DNA from 3 places in the Photobacterium sp. MCCC 1A19761 genome. Region 2 is predicted to be linked to each of the others. Evidence: riboswitches for the same ligand, from Rfam matches in the RefSeq annotation. Region 2 holds a riboswitch; each other region holds the start of a gene.
What was found. Region 2 has a riboswitch for thiamine pyrophosphate ahead of thiD (bifunctional hydroxymethylpyrimidine kinase/phosphomethylpyrimidine kinase). Riboswitches for the same ligand answer to the same signal wherever they lie in the genome.
Positions count from the first base shown of each region.

Region 1: it holds a riboswitch for thiamine pyrophosphate, as region 2 does, so the genes downstream of both, thiM (hydroxyethylthiazole kinase) here and thiD (bifunctional hydroxymethylpyrimidine kinase/phosphomethylpyrimidine kinase) in region 2, are expected to answer to the same signal.
Region 3: it holds a riboswitch for thiamine pyrophosphate, as region 2 does, so the genes downstream of both, thiB (thiamine ABC transporter substrate binding subunit) here and thiD (bifunctional hydroxymethylpyrimidine kinase/phosphomethylpyrimidine kinase) in region 2, are expected to answer to the same signal.

Region 1 covers NZ_JAZGTF010000010.1:218,550-226,206, forward strand. Annotated here, with positions in the region: gene VV869_RS12730 (TrkH family potassium uptake protein) at 1-934, opposite strand, end outside; gene VV869_RS12735 (potassium channel family protein) at 938-1,591, opposite strand; gene VV869_RS12740 (response regulator transcription factor) at 1,759-2,460, opposite strand; gene VV869_RS12745 (sensor histidine kinase) at 2,457-3,629, opposite strand; gene VV869_RS12750 (GNAT family N-acetyltransferase) at 3,948-4,736, shown strand; TPP riboswitch at 4,802-4,899, shown strand; gene thiM (hydroxyethylthiazole kinase) at 5,109-5,894, shown strand; gene thiE (thiamine phosphate synthase) at 5,906-6,541, shown strand; gene VV869_RS12765 (DEAD/DEAH box helicase) at 6,692-7,657, shown strand, end outside.
Region 2 covers NZ_JAZGTF010000011.1:148,656-156,312, reverse strand. Annotated here, with positions in the region: gene VV869_RS13575 (ABC transporter substrate-binding protein) at 1-557, opposite strand, end outside; gene VV869_RS13570 (ABC transporter permease) at 594-1,442, opposite strand; gene VV869_RS13565 (ABC transporter ATP-binding protein) at 1,435-2,208, opposite strand; gene thiD (bifunctional hydroxymethylpyrimidine kinase/phosphomethylpyrimidine kinase) at 2,208-3,053, opposite strand; TPP riboswitch at 3,123-3,220, opposite strand; gene VV869_RS13555 (VOC family protein) at 3,460-3,819, shown strand; gene VV869_RS13550 (FAD-binding oxidoreductase) at 3,872-5,500, opposite strand; gene VV869_RS13545 (N-acyl amino acid synthase FeeM domain-containing protein) at 5,710-6,417, shown strand; gene VV869_RS13540 (PhnA domain-containing protein) at 6,580-7,152, opposite strand; gene VV869_RS13535 (hypothetical protein) at 7,389-7,657, shown strand, end outside.
Region 3 covers NZ_JAZGTF010000021.1:115,448-123,104, forward strand. Annotated here, with positions in the region: gene leuB (3-isopropylmalate dehydrogenase) at 1-980, shown strand, start outside; gene leuC (3-isopropylmalate dehydratase large subunit) at 1,004-2,443, shown strand; gene leuD (3-isopropylmalate dehydratase small subunit) at 2,463-3,065, shown strand; gene VV869_RS17790 (DUF547 domain-containing protein) at 3,207-3,989, shown strand; TPP riboswitch at 4,098-4,205, shown strand; gene thiB (thiamine ABC transporter substrate binding subunit) at 4,344-5,297, shown strand; gene thiP (thiamine/thiamine pyrophosphate ABC transporter permease ThiP) at 5,311-6,906, shown strand; gene thiQ (thiamine ABC transporter ATP-binding protein) at 6,900-7,628, shown strand.

The DNA.
Region 1 (7,657 bases), on a different contig from region 2:
TAAACATCAGGACCAGGATCAATGCCGTGGTGGCATCTTCCAGTTGATCAATCGCCAGCGTGTTGAACCCGGCCGTGCGTGGGGTCACGGCCTGAAACCAGGCCGCCAGCCATTTGCCGCCTTCTGAGAGGGGGGCCAAGGTATTGGGGTTGTGATACTCAATACAATAAATGGCCAGCAGGGCAACGCCGTTGATGATCACGGTGCCGGAGAGCATCATTTTGCTGTAGGTGGATAACTGGCGCCAGCAGCGCTTTTGCCACAAATCCATCCATACCGTGAATCCCAGTCCCCCGGTAATAAACAGTGCGGTAATGGTCAAATTGACGGTCGGATCGTCGACATAGGGCATCAGGCTGTCGCTGCTCAGGGCAAATCCGGCGTTGTTGAATGCTGAAATGGTATAGAAAAAGCTGTGGAACAGGCTGGTCTGCCATCCCAGCGTTTCGGCCCAGCGGATAAAGAGGATCAGCATCCCCAGACTTTCGACGATCAGCGCAAACAGAAACACCGACTTGGCGGTGGCCATAATGGTTGATGCATCGGTCTGGTTAAACGCCTCCTTGGCAACGGTCCGCTGTAAAAAGCCGATTTTTCCGCCGAGGGCAATCAGGGTGACGATGGCAAACGTCATGATGCCGAGGCCGCCCAGTTGGATCAGCAAGGCGATGATGATTTGTCCCAAAGGGGTGTAGGCCGTGCCGGTATCAACGACGACCAATCCTGTGACAGTCACGGCGGAAGTGACGGTAAACAGACTTTCCAGCCAGGTGATGGGCTGGGTGGTCGACCAGGGGAGCTTCAGGGCCAGGGTGCCGAGGGTGATAAACAGCAGGAAGCTACCGCAGAGGATCAAGGGCGGCGCCGCGAGGATCTTCTTGCCTGCTTTGGGTTTTCTCTCAATCGGAGAGACAGAGGGATGCCAGATGATCATGGGTTATACCAACCTTGGTGCCAGTTGAGTGAGTGCTGCACGCGAGCCGCTGAGCAGCAGGATGTCATCGGGCTGGACGCGAAAATCCAGCGGGAGTTGCGTCAGGGTCTGCTGATCCCGCTTGAGCAGCAGTACATCGATTGAGGTGCTGGTGCGCTCGAGGATCTGGCTCAAGCTGTGATCCTGCCAGGCGGATTTGACGTGGACTTCAACCACATACATGCCATGGCCGAGGGCAAGGTAGTTATGCACCATCGGGTAATGGAGCGCCTGAGCAACCCGCATGCCCATTTCTTCTTCCGGATGGATAATCCGCGACACACCGAGTTTCGAGACGATGGTGTGGTGAGCCTTGGTGCTGGCTTTAACCCAGATTTCCCGGACGCCGATATTCTTGAGGCTCAGGGTACACAGCAGGCTGGACTGCATGTCGGCCCCGATCGCGACCAGTACGGCATCGCTGTTGGACAAGTCCAGTTCGCGCAGGGCATTTTCATCGGTGGCATCGCAAATGACAGTTTGGGTGAGTTCCTCGACATATTTGTCGGCAACCGTGGCACTTCGGTCGACCCCGGTCACGGTATGTCCCAGATGAATGAGTTCCAGACTGGCTGCAATGCCGAAGCGGCCGAGCCCAATGACGGTAAAGTGAGCCATATTATTCCTCTTTTTGTATTAATCTCTGTGTTGAAGGTGCACAAAGCCGACCCGCGTTATTTCGGGCGTGCTTGAGCCGGCATCCCGTTAGAAGCGGGCTGCCTGATGCTGTGGTTTATGCGGGTATGGAGCCGAGTGTCACCATGCGGCTCGGTGGTGCCGCGGGGTTATTCGCGATGGATCAGCTCGGGCAAAAAGCGATAGCCGATCCCCGGTTCGGTTTTGATAAACCGGGGCTGGTCGGCATCATCATTTAATTTTCGCCTGAGCTGGCTGATGAAGATCCGGAGGTAATGGGTATCGTCCTGATGGGTCTCTCCCCAGATATCGCGCAGCAAGTGATCTTGCTTGACCAGCTCCCCGGCATGGCGGGCCAGCGTCGAGAGCAGGGCGAACTCTTTTTTCGACAGGCAAAGCGGCTGGTGGTTGAGCAGCACCTCGTGGCGTTCGATATCCAGGGTCATTTGTTCAAACACCAGCTTGTTCGCCGGCTTTTCGGCAGGGATGAGATCGCGTAGCAACACTTTGATGCGGGCCATCAGCTCGCGGATCCCGAACGGCTTGCTTAAATAGTCGTTGGCGCCGAGCTCGAGCAGGCGGACTTTTTCATCCTCTTCATCCCGGGCAGTCAGCACCAGCACCGGGGTGGACTGGTCACGCCGCAGGCGTTGCAGCAAGTCGCTGCCGTCCCCGTCCGGCAGACCCAAATCCAGAATAATCAGGTCGGGTGCCGCTGTGTTGATTTTCGCCTGCGCCTCAGCCAGATTTGTTGCACTGACGGACTGAAATCCTTCGGCCGAAAGGGCAATGCGGATGAAAGTCTGGATTTGCGGCTCATCATCAATGATGAGGATGGTGTAGGGCGTCATGACAGATCCTCGCGGCGGTGCTCTTTGTGGTATAGCTCTTTGTGGCATATCTCTTTGTGACAGGGCTCTTTGTGACAGAGCTCTTTGTGACAGAGCTCCTCGTAACAAGGAAGCTGGATTCGGATGGTGCAGCCGTGGTCAACCGGCACAATGGCAATGGTGCCCCGGTGGGCGTCGATAATACTTTTAGTGACGGTCAGGCCCATCCCGGATCCGCCGTCTGCCTGATTTCCGGGGCGCTGGGAATAGAACAGGTCAAACACTTGCTGATGCTGATCCGGCGGGATCCCCGGACCCTGATCGCAGATATCCAGGGTTATCTGATCGCCGTCTTGGTAGACCTCAACCCTGACTTTCTCCTGCGCCGGAGAATAAGCAACTGCATTATCAATGACATTGAACAGCGCCTGTTCCAGCAGGGAAGCCTGAACATGCACTCGGGGTAGATCCGGGATGATGTGCAAAACAATCCGATCGCTGCGCTCCCGGCGGCAGGCTGCATGTACGATCGGGGCAATCGACTGTTCCGTCGTTTGCAACGTGACTTGATCCCATTGCAGTTTCGTCGCCTGTAGCAGGTTTTCGATATAGTGATGCAAGCGATGGCTTTCATCCATCGCACTTTGTAGCAACTCTTCCTGTTGCGGCTCTGTCAGCTTGCTGCGATACGCCTGCAAGGTGCTGAGTGTCCCGATGATGGTCGAGAGCGGCGTACGCAGATCATGGGAGACGGACAGCAGAATGTTACTGCGCAGGGTTGCTTGTTTCAGCGCCTGCTGCTGACGGCGGTAGTGCTCGGCCAGCTGGCTGGTGATCAGGGCAACGAGCAGGAACACCCCCAGGTTCATGATGTCACTGGGGTGGAACATCTGGAGGGAAAAGCGTGGCGCAGTAAAGAAAAAGTTGAAACTCAGCGCGCTGCACACGGCGGCGGCGAAGGCTCGGAACCGATCCCCATGTAAAGCCACCCAGACCACACCGAGTTGCAGGATCAGCAAAACTGCCGCGGTGGAGTGAAGCCAGTGATCAAGCAGGGCACTCACCGCCAGCGCGGCGAGGGTGGTGCCGGCCGAAAACAGCCACGGCTTGGTAAAATGCCGTGTACCGGCGCAATTCGCTTGGGTGAAATGCCGCGCCTTGATTGTCTGTTGGGGTGCAGAGGCTTTCATAACTTGGGGTCGTTGACTGAACATGGGGTGACTTTATCAGAGTTCGGGGAATGCTGGCCGTAAAGAAAGCGTAATTTCTTTTGAGTCAGCAGGTTAACCGCGGCAATAGCGATAACCTATCCTCCGAGTTGAGAGCAAATTCAAGTTTCCAGGCTGTACTTCTGTTTGTCTCTCAATATTGCTGTGATGTGAAATCAGTGTCACTTATACTGAGCCCGATTTTGATTGCAGCTGCAATCTCTGTTGTGCTGACGCTTCGCCGGATAGTCCGATACGGTTTAGTGTCATGCATTTCAAATAAGAACAAAAGGAATTGATTTGATTTATCAAAATAACATTCGTCAGTTTTATGAGGTTGAAGTCGCGTACAGCCGCTTTAATAATTTGCGCACCTTCTCGACCGGACTGCCCAGCGAGATGCGGGTGATCGAACAAGCGGGCATGACGGTCTTTGTTGATCCCACTCGTCCGTATGATAACCGGATCCTCGGGCTGAACACGGACAATGAAGTTCACCTGGAGACTGTGCTCGGCGAATATCCCGAACCGATTGCACCCTATCTCGAACTCGAACCCGAAGCGGTGTCGCAGGTGCTGTCGAACCGGCTGGTATCGCTGGGCTATCTGCCGGTGTTGTCTCTGGAATATCTGGCGTTACCTCTGGAGCGTTATGATGCCGCACAGTGCCCGACGGATATTCATGTCGAGCGGTGGGGACCGGAACGCGCGGATGATTTCCTGGCGCTGCTGAAAACTTCCGGCGTCCAGTGCAGCGATGAGATTTGGGCGCTGAAACGCCAGTTTTACTGCACCGAGCAGTTTCGCTGTTTTGTCGCCATGGTCGATGAGCAACCCTGCGCCTGGGCCACATCATTCATCGAGCAGGGGACCGCGCTGCTGGCTAATGCTTATACCCAGGAAACGAGCCGTGGACGGGGATGCCAGACGGCGTTGCTGCATGCCCGTGCCAGAGACGCGCAGTCACTGGGCTGCACTGACTTGCTGACGGATGTGCTGCCGCAAAGTCAGAGCGCGCTGAATTGTAAAAAACTGGGCTTCTCAACCCTGACGGTGCGTTCGATTTGGGAGCGGACTGTCGCGGGATAAGCTATTGAAGTGGCTGAAAGTGCAACACGGCTTGTTGCGCTTTCAGTCAATATTGATATCATCGCGGGAAATAGTCGGGGAGCTGGAAGGCTGAGATCGCATTGCGAGACCCGTTGAACCTGATTCAGTTAACACTGGCGTAGGGAACTATACCGCTTGCGATGGAAGGTATCATGCCTTCGCCTCAATACATGGATCGCCGGGCGCTGTTCTCCCTTTCCAGCCCGATGTATCTGCCTGATGAATCCAGCCTTCGTGTGTCGTCAAATGGCTGTTTCCCGCTGACATCGTTTCTGATCAGGTATTCCCCTAAATGAACCGCTCACCGGTGAGCGTGACAAGGCCGCGTCACAGCGACGTCTGAGGAAGCATATGAATACCGAAACTATCGTCTCCGCACTGAATGCCGTGCGTCAGCAAAAGCCGCTGGTGGTCAATATCACCAATTACGTTGTCATGAACAACACCGCCAATGCGTTACTGGCACTGGGTGCATCCCCGATCATGGCGCATTCGCGTGAAGAAATGGCTGAAATGATGCGTTTTGCCGGGGCGTTGGTGGTGAATATCGGCACCCTGGATAGTGTCTGGACGCCGCGCATGGCTTATGCCGTTGAGCAAGCGAATCGACATGGCAAGCCGGTGGTGCTGGATCCGGTCGGTTGTGGGGCCAGCACTCTGCGTACCCAAGCGTCGCGTCAGATCGCTCAGGCGGCAGCGCAGCTGATCATCCGCGGCAATGCCTCGGAGATTATTGCGTTGGCCGGAGAAGCAGGCCAGAACAAAGGGGTGGATGCTCTGGACAGCAGTGAAGCTGCCGTAGGGGCGGCGCGTCATCTGGCCGAGGTCTATGGTTGCAATGTGGTGATTTCAGGCGCGACCGATGTCGTGGTGACCGCGGATGGCGAGGTTCGGCTGCGCAACGGCCATGCCATGATGCCGTTTGTCACCGGGATGGGCTGTACGCTGTCGGCACTGACCGGCGCTTTTGCGGCAGTGGGCGAAACCACTGGGCTTGCCGCCGCCGCTGTACTGGGGGTTGCCGGAGAAATTGCCGCCGAGCAGTCCGCTGGGCCCGGAAGCCTGCAGCTTAACCTGCTTGATGCGCTGTATCAGCTCGATGAAGCTACGTTGCGCCAGCGCCTGAAGTTGGCATAAGGAAAGTTGTTGTGAACCCATATCGTTTATATCTGGTGACAGACGATCAGCAAGATCTCGCGACCCTGACCTCGGTTGTGGCACAAGCCGTTTCAGGCGGGGTGACCATGGTGCAGGTGCGGGAAAAGCACGGCGATGTTCGTGCGTTTATCGAGCGGGCACAGGCGGTGAAAGACATCCTTCGCGGCACGGGTGTGCCTTTGATCATCAATGATCGCGTCGACGTCGTCCTGGCGGTCGATGCCGATGGTGTCCATCTGGGACAGTCCGATATGCCTGCGGCACTGGCGCGCCGATTAATTGGGGATGACAAGCTGCTCGGCTTGTCGATTGAAAATGAGCAGCAGCTCATTGAAGCCGAATCGTTGCCGTTGGATTATCTGGGCCTGAGTGCAATTTTTACTACCCCGACCAAAACCGATATCAAAAAAGCCTGGGGCATTGACGGACTGGCCATGGCGATTGCCCAAAGCAGTTATCCCATCGTTGCGATTGGCGGGATCAACGCTGCTAATCTTGAGGCGGTGGTGGAAACGGGCGTTGACGGGATTGCGCTGGTCTCAGCCATTTGCCATGCCGACTCACCACGTGATGCGGCTGCTGTTCTGCGGCAACAGCTGGCTGCGCAGGAAACCGTGCGTGAATGACTCCCGGTGATCGACGCTTGTCCCTGAAGTCGGTCATTTCACGCGGAAAAATGCTCAGCGCTTGCCTAGGTTCATGATAGAATCCCGTGCTTACTTGTGTTGCGCCGGTTTCAGGCGCGACCTGATTGTTTGATGAACCTGAGGCGATCCATGCCATTCTCTAAACTTGGACTGAGCAAACCACTGACGCAAGCGGTGGCAGCGCTCGGTTATACCCAACCGACCACGATCCAGGCCAAAGCGATCCCGGTGATCCTGGAAGGCAAGAACCTGATTGCCGCTGCGCAAACCGGCACCGGTAAAACGGCCAGCTTCGTGTTGCCGATCCTGGAAAAGCTGAGCCAGGGACAGACGAAAAAGAAAAAGCGGATCCGGGCACTGATCCTGGTCCCGACCCGCGAGTTGGCCATTCAGGTTGAAGAGAAGATCACCCAGTATGGTCAGCACCTGGGGCTGACGTCGCTGGCGATGTATGGCGGGGTCGACGAGCAGCAGCAGAAACAGCGTCTGATTGAAGGCGTGGACGTGTTGGTGGCAACGCCGGGTCGTCTGCTGGATTTGTATGGCCAGCGGGCTGTGTATTTCGAAGAAGTCGAAATGCTGGTGCTGGATGAAGCCGACCGCATGCTGGATATGGGCTTTATCGATGATCTGAACAAGATCCTGGATCGCCTGCCGGAAGACATTCAGCAGTTGCTGTTCTCCGCGACGCTGTCGCGCAAAGTGCGTGATTTGGCGAAATCTGCGGTGATCGATCCGCATGAAATCACCATCGCCGCCAATCAGGCGTCGAAAGCCAATATTGAACAGTGGTTGATCACGGTTGATAAAGATAAAAAGTCGGCTTTGCTGAGTCACTTGATTCTCGAAAACCAGTGGGATCAGGCGCTGATTTTTATCGAAACCAAACACGGCGCGGCAAAGCTGGTGTCCCAGCTGGAAAAACGCGGTATTGCAGCGGAAGCGTTCCACAGCGGGCGCAGCCAGGCCGCACGGGCTCAGTTGCTGGAAGATTTTAAAGCCGGTAGCCTGAAATATCTGGTGGCAACCGGGGTTGCGGCGCGCGGGATCGACATCGAAGAGCTGTCGCGTGTGGTGAACTATGATCTGCCGTTC
Region 2 (7,657 bases):
AGCTCGAAGTTGCGCAGGCCGCCCCAAATCGCATCCACTTTGCCGGATGCCAGCGAGGAGGAGAGTGCCCAGCCGACGTTGATGATTTTGACGGAATCCATCGACACCTGATCTGAAGCAAGCATGGTGCCGATGGTGGCGTCTTCACTGCCGCCGATTGCGACGCCGATCTTTTTACCTTTCAAATCCGCGAGGCTGCGAATGCCTGATTTATTCAGCACAATCAGTGAGTTCAGCGGGCCGGAAATGAGGGTGGCTGAACGGACCAATGGCAGTTCAGCCGCGGTGCTGGAGATCAGCGTGCTTTGATAGGACACGGCCAAATCAATTTTCCCGGCAGCGACCAGTTTATCCGGAATGCTGGGATCAGCCGGCTCCTGAATCGCCACTTCCAGTCCTTGCTCGGCAAACCAGCCTTTTTCCTGGGCCAGAATAATCGGGCCGTGGTTTGGATTGACGAACCAGTCGAGCATTAAGGTGACCTTTTCAGCGGCCGCCTGGAACGATGCCAGCGATAAGGAGATCGCGGCAACGCTTTGAAGTAACTGCTTTTTCATATGAATTTCCTGTTGATGTTATCTATGTAACGGATGTTATTGGTTTTGCCACGGAATTGCTTTTTTCAGCAGGCCATCGGCAATGAAGTAAAAACTGATGGAGAAAAATGCCAGGATGAACAGGGCGGCAAACATCTCATCGACAAACATGCGGGCGTTGGCTTGCAGCATCAGATAGCCCAGCCCTTCGCTCGAACCCACCCATTCGCCAATGACTGCGCCGATTGGGGCCACCACCACAGCAACCCGAATACCCGAAGCCAGTGCCGGCAGGGCAGCAGGCAGGCGGATCTGCCACAGCAACTGCCAGCGCGTGGCACCCATGGTGCGGGCCAGATCCAGATAACCGGTCGGCGTTTGTCGTAACCCGTCGTAACAGCAAGTGGTGACGGGGAAAAAGATGATCAGGGCGGCCATAACGACTTTCGAGGCAATGCCGTAACCGAGCCATAGCATCAGGATCGGCGCAATCGCAAAGACCGGAATGGCTTGGCTGGTGATCAGGATCGGCAGCAGCCAGCGGCGCAACGGGGCAAACAGCAACATTTGCAGGGCGAAAAACAGCCCCATCGCCAACCCCAGTAACAGGCCGAATAATACCTCGGTGCTGGTGACCAGGGTGTGGTGCCAGAGCACATCAAACCGGGCGACTAGTTTGTTCAGCACTGCAACCGGTCCCGGCAGGATAAAAGGTGGCAGTGAAAACAACACCACGGCGGCCTGCCACAGACCGAGAATCACCCCGAAGCTGATGAGTACCCGCGCCACTTTTCGGGAAAATCCGCCCCGGTTGATGGCTGGGGCCGACTTCGGGCTCTGTTGAAGCGGTTGTAATGGCCGTTCGGACACGGAGTCGATGGTTTCCTGAGGGAGGCTGTCAGCCATAGTCACGCTCCAGTTGGTCAATAATCATCTGCTGGTGGGCAGCCATTTGCGCGTCAAATGATCGCGGCGGCATGGATTGCGGGACATCCAATCGGGCCAGCTGTGCCGGGCTGCCGAACATCAGGTAGATGTGATGTGCCAGACGCAGAGCTTCCTGTGGGTCATGGGTGATTAACAGCACGGTACGATCCTGCAATAACTCGGCGGCCAGGCTCTGTAGCTTGTGGCGGGTGACAGCATCGAGTGCGGAAAAGGGCTCGTCCATCAGGACCAGCGGCTTGTCCTGCATCAGGGTCCTAGCCAGGGCGACCCGCTGCCGCATCCCCCCGGAAAGTTGATCTGGTCTGGCGGCATGGAAATCTGCCAGACCGACCGCCTCCAGTAATGACATCGCCCGGGCTACATCCGGTGTTGCGGCGTCTGAACCCAGACGCTGACTGAGACACACGTTGTCCAGCACAGACAGCCAGGGTAGTAACAAATCTTGCTGCGCCATATAGGCCACGCGGTCTTGCAATGGTTGCGCATCAGATGTGAGCAACTGTCCCTGCCAGATCACCGCATCACCACTCAGCCCGGCCAGGTGACGCAGCAGCGTGGTTTTACCGCAGCCGCTTTTACCCAGAAGACAAGTCCATTGTCCGGCCGGTAAGGTCAGGTTGAGATCATCGAAAACGGCGGTCGCCGTATCCCGGTAACGAAGCGAGGCATGATTCAGGCTGACGCAAACCGGGGACGGATGCTCCCCGACAGCTGGCGATAACATCATGCTCGCTCCGGCTGGTAGTGCCCGTGAAAGAAGTGGTTGACTGGGCCGTGTCCGGTGCCGATTTGCAGTTCATCGGCATGGCGGATGGCTTCGGTGAGATAGGTTTTGGCATGTTGAACGGCGTCGTTCAGCGCAAAGCCTTGCGCCAGGAAAGAGGCGATGGCAGCGGACAAGGTGCAGCCGGTTCCGTGAGTGTTGTGGGTGTCAATCCGTGGATGGCTGAAACGGATGACCTGATCGGTGCTGATCAGTAAATCGGTGCTCTCTTGTGTTTGGGACAGGTGACCTCCTTTGAGCAGTACGGCACCAGCGCCCAATTCACGCAGTGCCTCGACCAACTCTGCCATATCGGCTTCGGTCTGTGGAATCTCCGTATTCAGCAGCGCGGCGGCTTCCGGCAGATTCGGGGTGATCACATCTGCCAGCGGCAACAGGGCTGATTTCAGGGTTTCAATCGCATCTCGTTGGAGCAGCAGATCGCCGCTGGTTGCGACCATCACCGGGTCAACGACCAGAAATTGAGGCTGATACTGGCGTAGTTTATCCGCCACGGTTTGGATGATAACGGCATCACTGAGCATGCCGATCTTCACCGCCTTGACATCCAGATCACTGAATACCGCATCCAACTGCTCGGCAACAAATTCCGGAGAGATGTTGAAGATACCGGTCACGCCTTGGGTATTTTGTGCGGTCAGGGCGGCAATGACAGAGCAAGCATAACCGCCGGTGGCCGAGATAGCTTTGATGTCGGCTTGAATACCGGCGCCACCGCCACTGTCAGAACCGGCAATGGTTAACGTGATTGGTGTTTTTGATTGAGCTGCTGATTGAACGGCCATATCTACCCCTGGCGATATCGCGCAGGGTAGCAGGTGTCCGGGATTGCCCGATAGAGAGCGGGCAGGGGCGAGACACGGTTGCTAGTTCCCTACGCCATTATTAAATGGATCAGGTTCAACGGGTCCCACCGAAGTGGTCTCAGCCTATGGCTCCCCGACTAACTTACCTAAATTGTTGATTATTTGTGCTGAACACACTTTTGCGTGCCAGAAACGGATGTATTCTACCTTTGTTTTTCACAGCGGAGCAAACCGAAAAAGGGATTATTCTGACCAAGCGCTGAACTTTACATCGCAGTGGTCTGTGGTTGAGAAAAAATAGGTTGAGAAGAAATTGGGTTGAACATGAATCGGATTGAATGGTCGTGTAAAGTAACAGACGACATCACACAGGCAGGGACATACCATGAGTCAGACGAATCAGGACAAAATAAATTATATTGAGTTTCCGGCGGCCGATCTGGAAGCAACCAAGGTGTTTTTCCAGCAGGCTTTCGGCTGGGCGTTCACCGACTATGGTGAGGATTATACGGCATTTACCAATCAAGGACTGGATGGCGGGTTCTACCGTGCTCCGCTCAAATCATCGACTCAGCAAGGCGCTGCATTGATCGTGCTGTATAGCGCCCATCTTGAACAAACCCAGGCTAAGGTTGAAGCGGCCGGCGGCCAGATCGTGAAGCCGATTTTTTCGTTTCCGGGCGGACGGCGTTTTCAGTTCCTTGAGCCGAGCGGCAATGAGTTGGCAGTGTGGTCAGATCAATAATGATTTCCCGCCGCAACGGCGGGAAATCCTGGCGTTGTTCGTGATCCGGTGATCAACACGGCTCAGATGAAGGTTCAAGCGCTTTCGTTGTTGCAAGTGCTTGAGTTGTTTCAGGGGCTTTAACTGCTCCAGCGACAACTGCTCCAGCGACTTCAACGGCTTCAGGCACTTTCGTGGCATCAGGGTGCGCTAGCCAGTACTTATCCGGGGACAGGATATTGTTGGGATCCAGGCTCTGCTTGAGTGTGGCCAGAAGCGCCAGGTTCTCATCTCTCACGAATGGTTTGATCGTATCAAACAGTCCGGAACCACTGCGGTATGGACAAAATCCGGCGGACAGCAGGGCTGCATCTATGGCCTGATGGAAGCGGGTCGCTTTTTCAATTTCTGATTCGTTTTTGCCGAAACGGATATTGGCAATCAGAACCACGGCACGCTCGCTGACATTGGTCATGCTGTAGCGCTCTTCATAGCCATATTCACGGAATAGCTGGCGGCAGATACTGAGCATTTCGGAGATATTCTGCCGTGAATGGCTGCTCACCGCACAGATCCAGCGAAAATTCGCCGGAAACTCTGAAGTTTTCATTGCGGAACTGGCCGCCGGATGATCGAGCAAGGTCTGGATGGCCGCATCGGATGGAACGCCCAGTTTGAGGTCCAGCACCAGTTTCAGGCTATCGATCATCGGGGATTTCAAGTATTGATTGATTTTGCACAGCATTCGCCAGCGAAAATCATCAAGGAACAGAATTTTTGCGCCCGGGATCTGCTGTTTTAAGGTTTGCTTGACGTGTTTATAGCGGGCTTTCACCACACCTTTCGGCCCGGCCAGGGAGGTGGTGAGGATCCAGGCACCTGGTGCCTGACGGGCTTGCTCACCCATGGCTCGGGTCATGCTGACCGTATGGACGCCACTGGTGATCACACCTTCCAGTTTCAGCTTGCCGATGGCGGCGACCATTTCGGGCGCATCACCTTCTCTCGGACATAAAGCGAAGACGGTGGCCTGATAAGCTGGTTTCGGCTGAAGTGCCAGCGTCATTTCGAGCACAATTCCTAAGTTTGACTGGCTGAATAATCCCTGCAGAACCGGCCCGGTGCCGTAGGGATAGAGATGCCGGGCGACACTGTGTTCAAACATTCCCATGCCTGTCGTGATGATCTTGCCGGTTGGCAGGAGCACCCGCATGGATTGTACATGGCCGAAACGGTCCGAGTAATCGGTGTGGCCGAACCCACGCTCCAGAATGTTGCCGACCAGACTGGTGTGCAGTCCGGCTGCGGTGATGTCCATTTGTAAGGAACTCTTCGCGTCTTTCAGGGCTGTGAAAAGCTGCGATTGCGTGATCCCCGGTTGTACCCGCACATAGGCTTGCGCATCATTGATTTCGAGGACTTGGGATAAGCGGCTGAGATTGACGATCACTTGCTGGGGGTGCGTTCCCTGTGCGGTGCCGTAGCCCCAGTTCTTTCCTTGTGCGAGCGGGTGAATGGTGAATCGATGTTGATTGGCAGCCTCAACAACGGCGATGAGCTCAGGTTCCTTCTCTGGCCACACAACGGCTGACGGCGTACAGAGGCTCCCATTGAGAGCCAGGCTATACTCGTGCAGTGTTTCGGGATCCTGCGAAATTTGCGAAGCCGCGAAAATATTGCTTAATACTGTGTGTAGTTCCATATCCCTTTTCCCCACGGGGTCTTACCGATACTTAGCTCATCAATAAGGTTGTTAAAACAGAGTGTTAGATTTACATTGTGCAAAAAAAAAGCGTCAGCGACAGTGGTAAGGGTAATGATATGTGAACTTGATTGAATAAATGCACAAAAAAACATTCGAACGACCATAAACCACTTAATCGGCGTCTGGGTTCGGCGTAGGGTAGAAGCGTGTTTACAGCAAGAAGGACCGGCAAATCGCCTGAAATCGTGAATGTCGCCGGAAAATTTATGGAACTGGATAAGCTAACCACGCAGCTCTGTGTGACGGAAGAAGCAAAAATCACAGCCTATAACATCCGCTATCAGGCTTATACCACTGTTGGGTATAACCCGCTGTGTACATCAGGCTTGTTTACGGATCCGTTTGATGCGGAGCCGAATAACTTTACATTTCTACTGAAAGAAGGCACCAAGCCGGTTGCTACCGTTCGTGCGAGTGTTCTACACCGGCCCATGGGTTGGACACAGGTTCCGTGTAAAGGCGGTTTCGAGCCTGAATTTGCTTTGTTAGAGCAAGAATATGACACGATCGTTGAGATGGGCCGTTTGGCAGTACGTCCGGATGTTCGGGGTTTAGCTTCCTTGGCACCCTTGGCGCTGTTTTGTTGCATCTATACGCTCGATAAGCGTTTTGGTCGAACGGCGTTGGTTTGTGGATCAAGTAAAAAGCATCGTCGCTTTTACCAGCGGTTGGGCATGAAAAGTTTGTGTGATTTTGCGCCACGCCCGAATACGGCGATTGATCTGACGCTCATGGCCAAGACATTAGATTTAGAAGAGTTTATAGAAAGCGCCGGGGCGCATTTGGATGAGGCGACTATTCGACGTTTAATTCCTCCTTTCCCACATGTCAGCGAACGCCGTGAAACTTCTTAAACAAGGTTGAGGATTCAATGCTTCGAGAACAGGAGCCCGTAGACCTTAAGAAAACAGGCGCAAAATAGCGCCTGTTTTTCAGTGACTCATTATGATCAGTGACTAGCTATGGTCAGTGACACACTATGAATTGAGCCACTGTGAAGTGAGTTTTCGAGTGGCTTACATCTTTTTACAGTAAGCAGCGATAATCACCATGTTGGTCCCGGCAGCTTTACCCGAGATATGCAGCGGGTTATCGGTCAGACGAATGCCACGTACCGCTGTCCCTTGCTTAATCACCAGGCTTGAGCCTTTCACCGGCAGATCTTTGATGATTGTGACGTTGTCGCCGGCTTGCAATGGTGTGCCGTTAACATCCAGGGTTTGTATGGAGTCCAGCGCTTCGAGTGCGATGCCTTTTTCTGCCCACTCGATCATATCTTCTTCCATATACAGCATGTCCAGCAGGTCCTGCGCCCAGGTTTCACCAGACAGTCGTTTTAGCATCCGGTAAGCCATGACTTGAACGGCCGGTACTTCACTCCACATGCTTTCATTCAGGCAGCGCCAATGGTTCTGATCCATAGTGTCTGCGTCTTCAATTTGTCCACGGCAAGTTCCACACACCAGGACACAGCTGGCCGCTGTTGAATCTGGTGATGCCGGTACTTCATACATGCTCAGATTCTCTTCTGATGAGCACAGTTCACATTTGTGACCAGCACGTTCTTTCACAATAGTTTCAATTGTCATAAGGAATTGTCCGTAGATTTAATGTGGCGATATTATGCCAGCATTTTTTCAGAAGAAAAGAAAACCGGCGCCTGCAAGCGGGAAAGCCGGGTTTATTGGCAATATTCAGTACAAGAATTCTCCTATTATGAGATTGCGTTGGCAAAAAAATGCTAGATTTATGGAGGAGACTAGCATCGACGAGAGAAAGCTCTACAATCAATCCCGCCTTATCACAATGACAATATGACCAAGGAATGATGATGAAAAAGGCTGTTTATCTTTTATCTGTTTTGGCTTTAGCCGGGTGTAATGAAGAGGATCTCAAAGATCTCGCTGAGGGAAATACAAAGGTTTTCACAATCACCGGAGCACGCGTTGCTTCCCAAATGGGAACGGTTAGCCCTGGATATTACCGAGTCGATGCGATTGCCTCGGCAATGACCAATACCTCGCAGGAAAAAATTCCGGCGGTTGTTAATCCGGAAGCGGCGTTGGCTAATCTCGGTATTAATATTGAAGGGGA
Region 3 (7,657 bases), on a different contig from region 2:
CCTTAAACTGCACCGAATATGATGTCGGCGGCATTGCCATCGACAACCATGGCTGCCCGTTGCCGGATGCCACCCTGAAAGGCTGTGAAGCTGCCGATGCCGTGCTGTTCGGCTCGGTCGGCGGTCCGAAATGGGAGCACCTGCCACCCAATGATCAGCCGGAGCGCGGTGCCCTGCTGCCGCTGCGCAAGCACTTCCAGCTGTTCTGTAACCTGCGTCCGGCGCAGATCCACGCCGGTCTGGAGCGCTTCTCGCCGCTGCGGGCCGACATTTCCGAGCGCGGTTTTGACATCGTCGTGGTGCGCGAGCTGACCGGCGGGATCTACTTCGGCCAGCCGAAAGGCCGCGAGGGCGAAGGGGCCCAGGAAAAGGCATTTGATACCGAAATTTATCACCGTTATGAAATTGAGCGGATCGCCCGGATCGCGTTTGAATCGGCGCTGCTGCGCGGCAAGAAAGTCTGCTCAATTGACAAAGCCAACGTGCTGCAAAGCTCAATCCTGTGGCGCGAAGTGGTTGAGGAAGTCGCCCGGGACTACCCGGACGTCAGCCTGAGCCACATGTACATCGACAACGCCACCATGCAGCTGATCAAAGATCCGTCCCAGTTTGACGTCATGCTGTGCTCCAACATCTTCGGCGACATCATCTCGGATGAATGCGCAATGATCACCGGCTCAATGGGGATGCTGCCTTCGGCCAGCCTGAACCAGGACAAGTTCGGCATGTACGAGCCTGCCGGCGGCTCCGCCCCGGACATCGCCGGGAAAAATATTGCCAACCCGGTGGCCCAGATCCTGTCCGCCGCGCTGATGCTGCGCTACAGCCTGGGTGAAGAGCCCGCGGCCCGCGCCATTGAGCAGGCCGTCTCGCAGGCGCTGGAAGCCGGTGAGCTGACCGCCGATCTGGCCGGCACTCACCCGGCGCTGTCCACCAGCGAGATGGGCGACAAGATTGCCGCCTACATCCGCCAAGCATAACCAGAACGAGGAGCACCCGAGCAATGTCAAACACAGAAGCAAAAGCGCCGAAGACGCTTTACGAAAAAGTCTACGATGCCCACGTTGCGGTCGCGGCGGAAGGCGAAACCCCGATCCTGTACATCGACCGTCATCTGGTCCATGAAGTGACTTCGCCGCAGGCCTTTGACGGCCTGCGCGAAAAAGGCCGCAAGGTGCGCCAGGTCAGTAAAACCTTCGCCACCATGGATCACAACGTCTCGACCCAAACCAAAGACATCAAAGCCTCGGGCGAGATGGCGCGGATCCAGATGGAAACCCTGGCCAAGAACTGTGAGGAGTTCGGCGTCACCCTGTACGATTTGAACCACAAATACCAGGGCATCGTCCACGTCATGGGTCCGGAGCTGGGCATCACCCTGCCGGGCATGACCATTGTCTGTGGCGACTCCCACACCGCCACGCACGGCGCGTTCGGCTCGCTGGCGTTCGGCATCGGCACCTCCGAAGTCGAACACGTGCTGGCAACCCAGACCCTGAAGCAAGGCCGTGCCAAAACGATGAAAATCGAGGTCAGAGGCAAGGTCGCGCCGGGCATTACTGCCAAAGATATCGTGCTGGCGATCATCGGCAAAACCACCGCCGCCGGTGGCACCGGCTATGTGGTTGAGTTCTGTGGAGAGGCCATTACCGACCTGTCGATGGAAGGGCGGATGACGGTGTGTAACATGGCCATTGAGCTGGGCGCCAAAGCCGGACTGATCGCCCCGGACCAAACCACCTTTGATTATGTCCAGGGCCGAAAATTTGCCCCGACCGGGGCTGATTGGGATGCCGCCGTGGCCTACTGGCAAACCCTGAAAACCGACGCCGGCGCCGAATACGATGCCGAGGTGACCTTAGAAGCCAAAGACATCAAACCGCAAGTGACCTGGGGCACCAACCCAGGCCAGGTCATTGCCGTCGATGAGCCGATCCCGGCCCCGAGTGATTTCGCCGACCCGGTCGAACAGGCATCCGCCGCCAAAGCCCTGGCCTACATGGGCTTGGAAGCGGGCAAGAAGCTGTCTGATTTTGCCATCGACAAAGTTTTTATCGGCTCGTGCACCAACTCGCGCATCGAAGATATGCGCGCCGCCGCTGCCGTCGCCAAAGGGCGTAAGGTCGCGCCGAATGTACAAGCGCTGGTAGTACCGGGCTCTGAGCAGGTCAAAGCGCAGGCCGAACAAGAGGGGTTGGATAAAATCTTTATTGAAGCCGGTTTTGAATGGCGCCTGCCGGGCTGTTCCATGTGTCTGGCAATGAACAATGACCGCCTGGGCCCGGGCGAGCGCTGCGCCTCGACCAGTAACCGTAACTTTGAAGGCCGCCAGGGCCGTGACGGCCGTACTCATCTGGTCAGCCCGGCGATGGCCGCCGCTGCTGCCTGTGCCGGTCACTTTGTCGATATCCGCGCGCTGGAACCAGAAGCCGCGACTGCGTAATTCAGAAGGAACGAAAGCAATGACAGGATTTAAACAACACACCGGCCTGGTAGTGCCTTTGGATGCTGCCAACGTGGATACCGATGCCATTATCCCGAAACAGTTTTTGCAGAAAGTCACCCGCACCGGCTTCGGCAAGCATCTGTTTCATGACTGGCGCTTTTTAGATGATGCCGGTGAGCAACCGAACCCGGATTTCGTGATGAACGCGCCGCGCTATCAGGGTGCCAGTATCCTGCTGGCACGGGAGAACTTCGGGTGCGGCTCATCCCGCGAGCACGCCCCGTGGGCACTGGCCGATTACGGCATCCAGGTGATGATTGCGCCGAGCTTTGCCGACATTTTCTACGGCAACTCCATCAACAACCAGATGGTGCCGGTGCGCCTGAGCGACACCGAAGTCGACGAACTGTTCACCTTCGTCACCGCCAACGAAGGTGCGGAAATCACAGTGGATTTAGAAGCCATGACGGTCACCGCCAACGGCAAGCAGTACTCCTTTGAAATCGACGAGTTCCGCCGCCACTGCCTACTGAACGGTCTGGATAACATCGGCCTGACTCTGCAGCATGAGGATAAAATCGCGGAATATGAACGCAATATTCCGGCATTTCTGGCCTGATTACTGATATCATCCATCCTCGCCCCGGCCACCGCGCCGGGGCTTTTTCATCCCTGGAAATTTTCACAGAAAATTGAAATAAATCAGCCACTCGCAGGTCATCTACAATGGATACATATTTCCTGCTCGAAAGGACACCCTATGCGACTCCTGATTTCCTTGCTCCTGCTCTGCCTCTCGGCCGGTGCTTTTGCCGCCCCGAAAGCCGATCTCTGGCCGTACTGGCAACCGCATAACGCCGCCAGCACTGTGCAGGTCGACCACAGCCGCTGGCAACAGCTGCTCGATACCTATCTCGTCCCCCAACCGACCCAAACCCTGTTTCGCTACCGCCAGGTCAGCGATGCCGACCGCTACGAGCTGGGCCGCTACCTGCGCGAGCTGAGCCAGCGCGATCCGCGCCAGCTCAACCGCCGCGAGCAATTTGCCTACTGGGTCAACCTGTATAATGCCCTCACCGTCAGGCTGATCCTCGATAACTACCCGGTGAGCTCGATCACCAAACTCGGCGGCCTGTTCAGCTTCGGGCCCTGGAATGACGCCGTCATCACCATCAACGGCAAAGCGCTGACCCTCAATGACATTGAACACCGGATCCTGCGCCCAATCTGGCAGGATCCGCGCATCCATTACGTGGTGAACTGCGCCAGCCTCGGCTGCCCGGATCTTCAGCCGCAGGCCTTTACCGCCGCCAATGCCGAAGCCCTGCTTGAGCAAAGTGCCCGGCGTTTTATCAACAGCGACAAAGGCGTCGCAGTGCGAGACAACCAAGTACGCCTGTCGTCAATTTATGACTGGTACGGCAGCGATTTCGGCACCCGTGACCAGTTGCAGCGCCACCTCAACCGCTACCGGGATGGCGAACCCGTGACGCTCAACCGCGTCAGCTACGACTATAACTGGGCCCTGAACGAGGCCCGTTAACAGACGGCGGCTCCGGTCTAGCGCGCCTGGGCCTTCGTTCTAAAGTGCCTGGGTTTTCGGTCGATCCCGAGAAGCTGGCAACCCACCGCCGGGCGGATTACAATACCGGCTGTTCTCATGGGGTGTCTGAGCCCGCTCAGACTGAGACTGCCAACGCAGAACCCATTGAACCTGAACCAGATCATGCTGGCGTAGGAATTGAGATGATTTGAAGTGCCTTTGCTTTTCCAAGTCGCTGCACGATGCCGCGAGCCCTTCTCAACCCTAAGCCGCTCAACCGATTTTTTCTCTTGCAGGACGCAAGAGTATCAGGAGCGCACCGTGAAAAAACACCTGTCGATCTTAACACTGGCGATGGCCGCCGGCTCTGCCTGGGCTGCCGATGACACCCTGACCGTCTATACCTACAGCTCGTTTGCCTCTGACTGGGGACCGGGCCCGGCGATTGAAAAAGCCTTCGAGGCCCAGTGCGGCTGTAATCTGGAATTTGTCGCCCTGGACGATGGCGTTTCCATCCTTAACCGTCTGCGCCTGGAAGGCAAAAGCACCCAGGCCGATATCGTGCTGGGGCTAGATAACAACCTGATCAGCGAAGCGAAAAATACCGGCCTGCTGGCCGAGCACCAACTCGACACCAGCAAGCTGGCCCTGCCGAACGGCTGGCAGGACACCACCTTTGTCCCGTATGACTACGGCTACTTTGCCTTTATTTATGACAGCAGCAAGCTGAGCAATCCGCCGAAGAGCTTAAAAGAGCTGGTTCAGCGCGACGATCTGAGCATCATTTACCAGGATCCGCGCACCTCCACCCCGGGCCAGGGCCTGATGCTGTGGATGAAATCCGTCTACGGCGAGCAAGCCAGCGACGCCTGGCAGCAGCTGGCGAAGAAGACCGTGACCGTCACCAAGGGCTGGTCGGAAGCCTACAGCATGTTCCTCAAGGGCGAATCGGATCTGGTGCTTTCATACACCACCTCCCCGGCGTATCACCTGATTGCCGAGAACGAAAGCAAGTACAAAGCGGCGAACTTCAGCGAAGGCCACTATATGCAGGTGGAAGTGGCTGCCAAGCTGAAAAACAGCCACAACCAGAAGCTGGCCGATCAGTTCATGGCCTTTATCCTGACGCCGCAATTCCAGACCGAAATCCCGACTGGCAACTGGATGTATCCGGTGATCAAACAGTCCCTGCCACAAGGGTTTGAGCAATTGACGGTGCCGGCCAAGTCACTGGAATTTACCGCAGAGGATGTTGCGGCGAACCGACGTGGATGGATCCGTGAATGGCAACATGCACTGACCCGTTGATAGCGAGACTCTGTTGAATACCCGCGTAACCCAAGTTCTGCCCGGCCTGATCTCGGCCGGGTTCATTGTGGTCCTGGTGGTCAGTGCCCTGAGCGCCCTGATCAGCCAGGCCCACGCCCTGAGCCCGTGGCTGATCTGGCAGGATCCCTACCTGCGCCATATCACCGGTTTTAGTTTCTACCAGGCATTCCTGTCCACACTGCTGAGCATTGTTCCGGCCATTCCGATCGCCTATGCGTTCTCCCGCCGCCGTTTTCCCGGCCGTCAGCTGTTGCTGCGCCTGTTTGCCATGACGCTGGTGCTGCCGGTGCTGGTTGCCGTGTTCGGCTTGCTGGCGATTTACGGTAAAAGCGGTTTGCTGGCCCAGTGGCTGGAAAATTGGGGCGGGTCGATGCCGTTTTCCATCTATGGGCTCCACGGCATTTTACTGGCCCACGTCTTTCTCAATTTGCCGCTGGCCACCCGGCTGCTGTACCAGAGCCTGGACGGCATTCCCTACGAGCAGCACCAGCTGGCCGCCCATTTAGGGATACGCGGCCGGAGCAAGTTCCGCCTGATCGCCTGGCCGCGGTTGCGCCAGCAGTTGCCGCAGGTCATCGGCCTGGTGTTCATGCTTTGCTTTACCAGTTTTGCCGTGGTGATGTCGCTCGGCGGCGGCCCCAAGGCGACCACCATTGAGCTGGCGATCTACCAGGCGCTGCGTTATGACTTTGATCTGGCAGGCGGGGCCATGCTGGCCCTGTGGCAAATGCTGATCTGCTGCGGCCTGGTGTTGTTCAGCCAGCGGTTTGCCAAGCCGTTGGCCACCCAGAGCGGCGCGACCGCACGTCCGTTGCCGCCGCAGCACGACAGCTGGCAGGCCCGGGCCTGGGACGGACTGTGGATCGGCCTGACCTTGCTGCTGGTGCTGCCGCCGCTGCTGGCCGTGGTCAGCGCCGGGCTGAACCCGCAACTCCCGGCGCTACTCAGCAACCCCGATTTGTGGCAGGCGGTTGGCACGTCCCTCAAGATTGCCTCGCTGGCCTGCCTGCTGGCATTGCTGGGCGGGGTGACCATCCTGCTGGCCAGCCGTCAGTGGCGGTTGCGCCATCACGGCCTGTCGGCCGACGGCATCGAGCTCATCGGCACCATGATCCTGGTCACCCCGGGGCTGGTACTGAGCACCGGGATCTTCCTCCTGCTGCGCCAGTTCACCGACGTCTTCGCCGCGGCCTTCTGGGTGGTGGTCTGCGTCAATGCCCTGATGGCCCTGCCCTATGTGATCAAAACCCTGAGCCAGCCGATGCTGCACATCGCCCAGCAGTACAACCCGCTGTGCCATAGCCTCGGCATGCGGGGCTGGGCCCGGCTGCGGCTGGTTGAATGGCCGGCCCTGCGTAAGCCGATCGCCCAAGCGCTGGCGATGGGCTTTGTGCTGTCGCTGGGCGATCTGGGCGCGATCGCCCTGTTCGGCAGCCAGGGCTTCCAGACCCTGCCGCTGTATCTGTATCAGCTCCTCGGCAGCTACCAGATGGACGCAGCAGCCGTGGCCGCGCTGGTGTTGCTGCTGCTGAGCCTGGGCCTGTTTACCCTGGTGGAAAAATTGCTCATTCGGAACCCAAGATGTTAACCCTGAACCAACTGACCCACAGTTACGTCCAACCGGGCCGCGATCGCCAGTGTGAGCGCACCCTGTTTTGCTTTGATCTGAACGTCGAGGCCGGCGAAATCGTCGCCCTGCTCGGGCCCAGCGGCGCTGGGAAAAGTACCCTGCTGGCGATGGTGGCCGGCTTCCTGACGCCTGACAGCGGCGAGTTGATCATCAACGGCCAGCGCATCGAGCGCCAGCTGCCGTCCGAGCGTCCACTGTCCTTGCTGTTTCAGGACCACAACCTGTTTCCGCACCTGAGCGTGTTCGACAACCTCGGTCTGGGGCTGCACCCCGGCCTGAAGCTGACCCATGAGGATAAAGAGAAGATCGTGGTGGCGGCAGCGCGGGTCGGGATCCAACCTTATCTCGACCGGTTGCCGGAGCAGCTCTCCGGCGGCCAGAAACAACGGGTTGCCCTGGCGCGTTGCCTGCTGCGCAACCGCCCGCTGCTGTTGCTCGACGAGCCGTTTTCCGCGTTGGATCCGGCGCTGCGCAACGAAATGCTGGCACTGGTGAAAAGCCTGGCGCGGGAACACCGCACCACCGTATTGCTGATCACCCACAGTCCGGAAGAAGCACTGAAGATTGCCGACCGCTGCGCCTTTATCAACCAGGGCCAGATCCAGGTCGTCGGCCCGACCCGCGAGGTGCTGGAGAGCCCGCAGCATGACGCGCTCAAGCGCTACCTCGGACGGGCTTAACCGCACTCCCTGAAAAGCAGTCCCTGAAA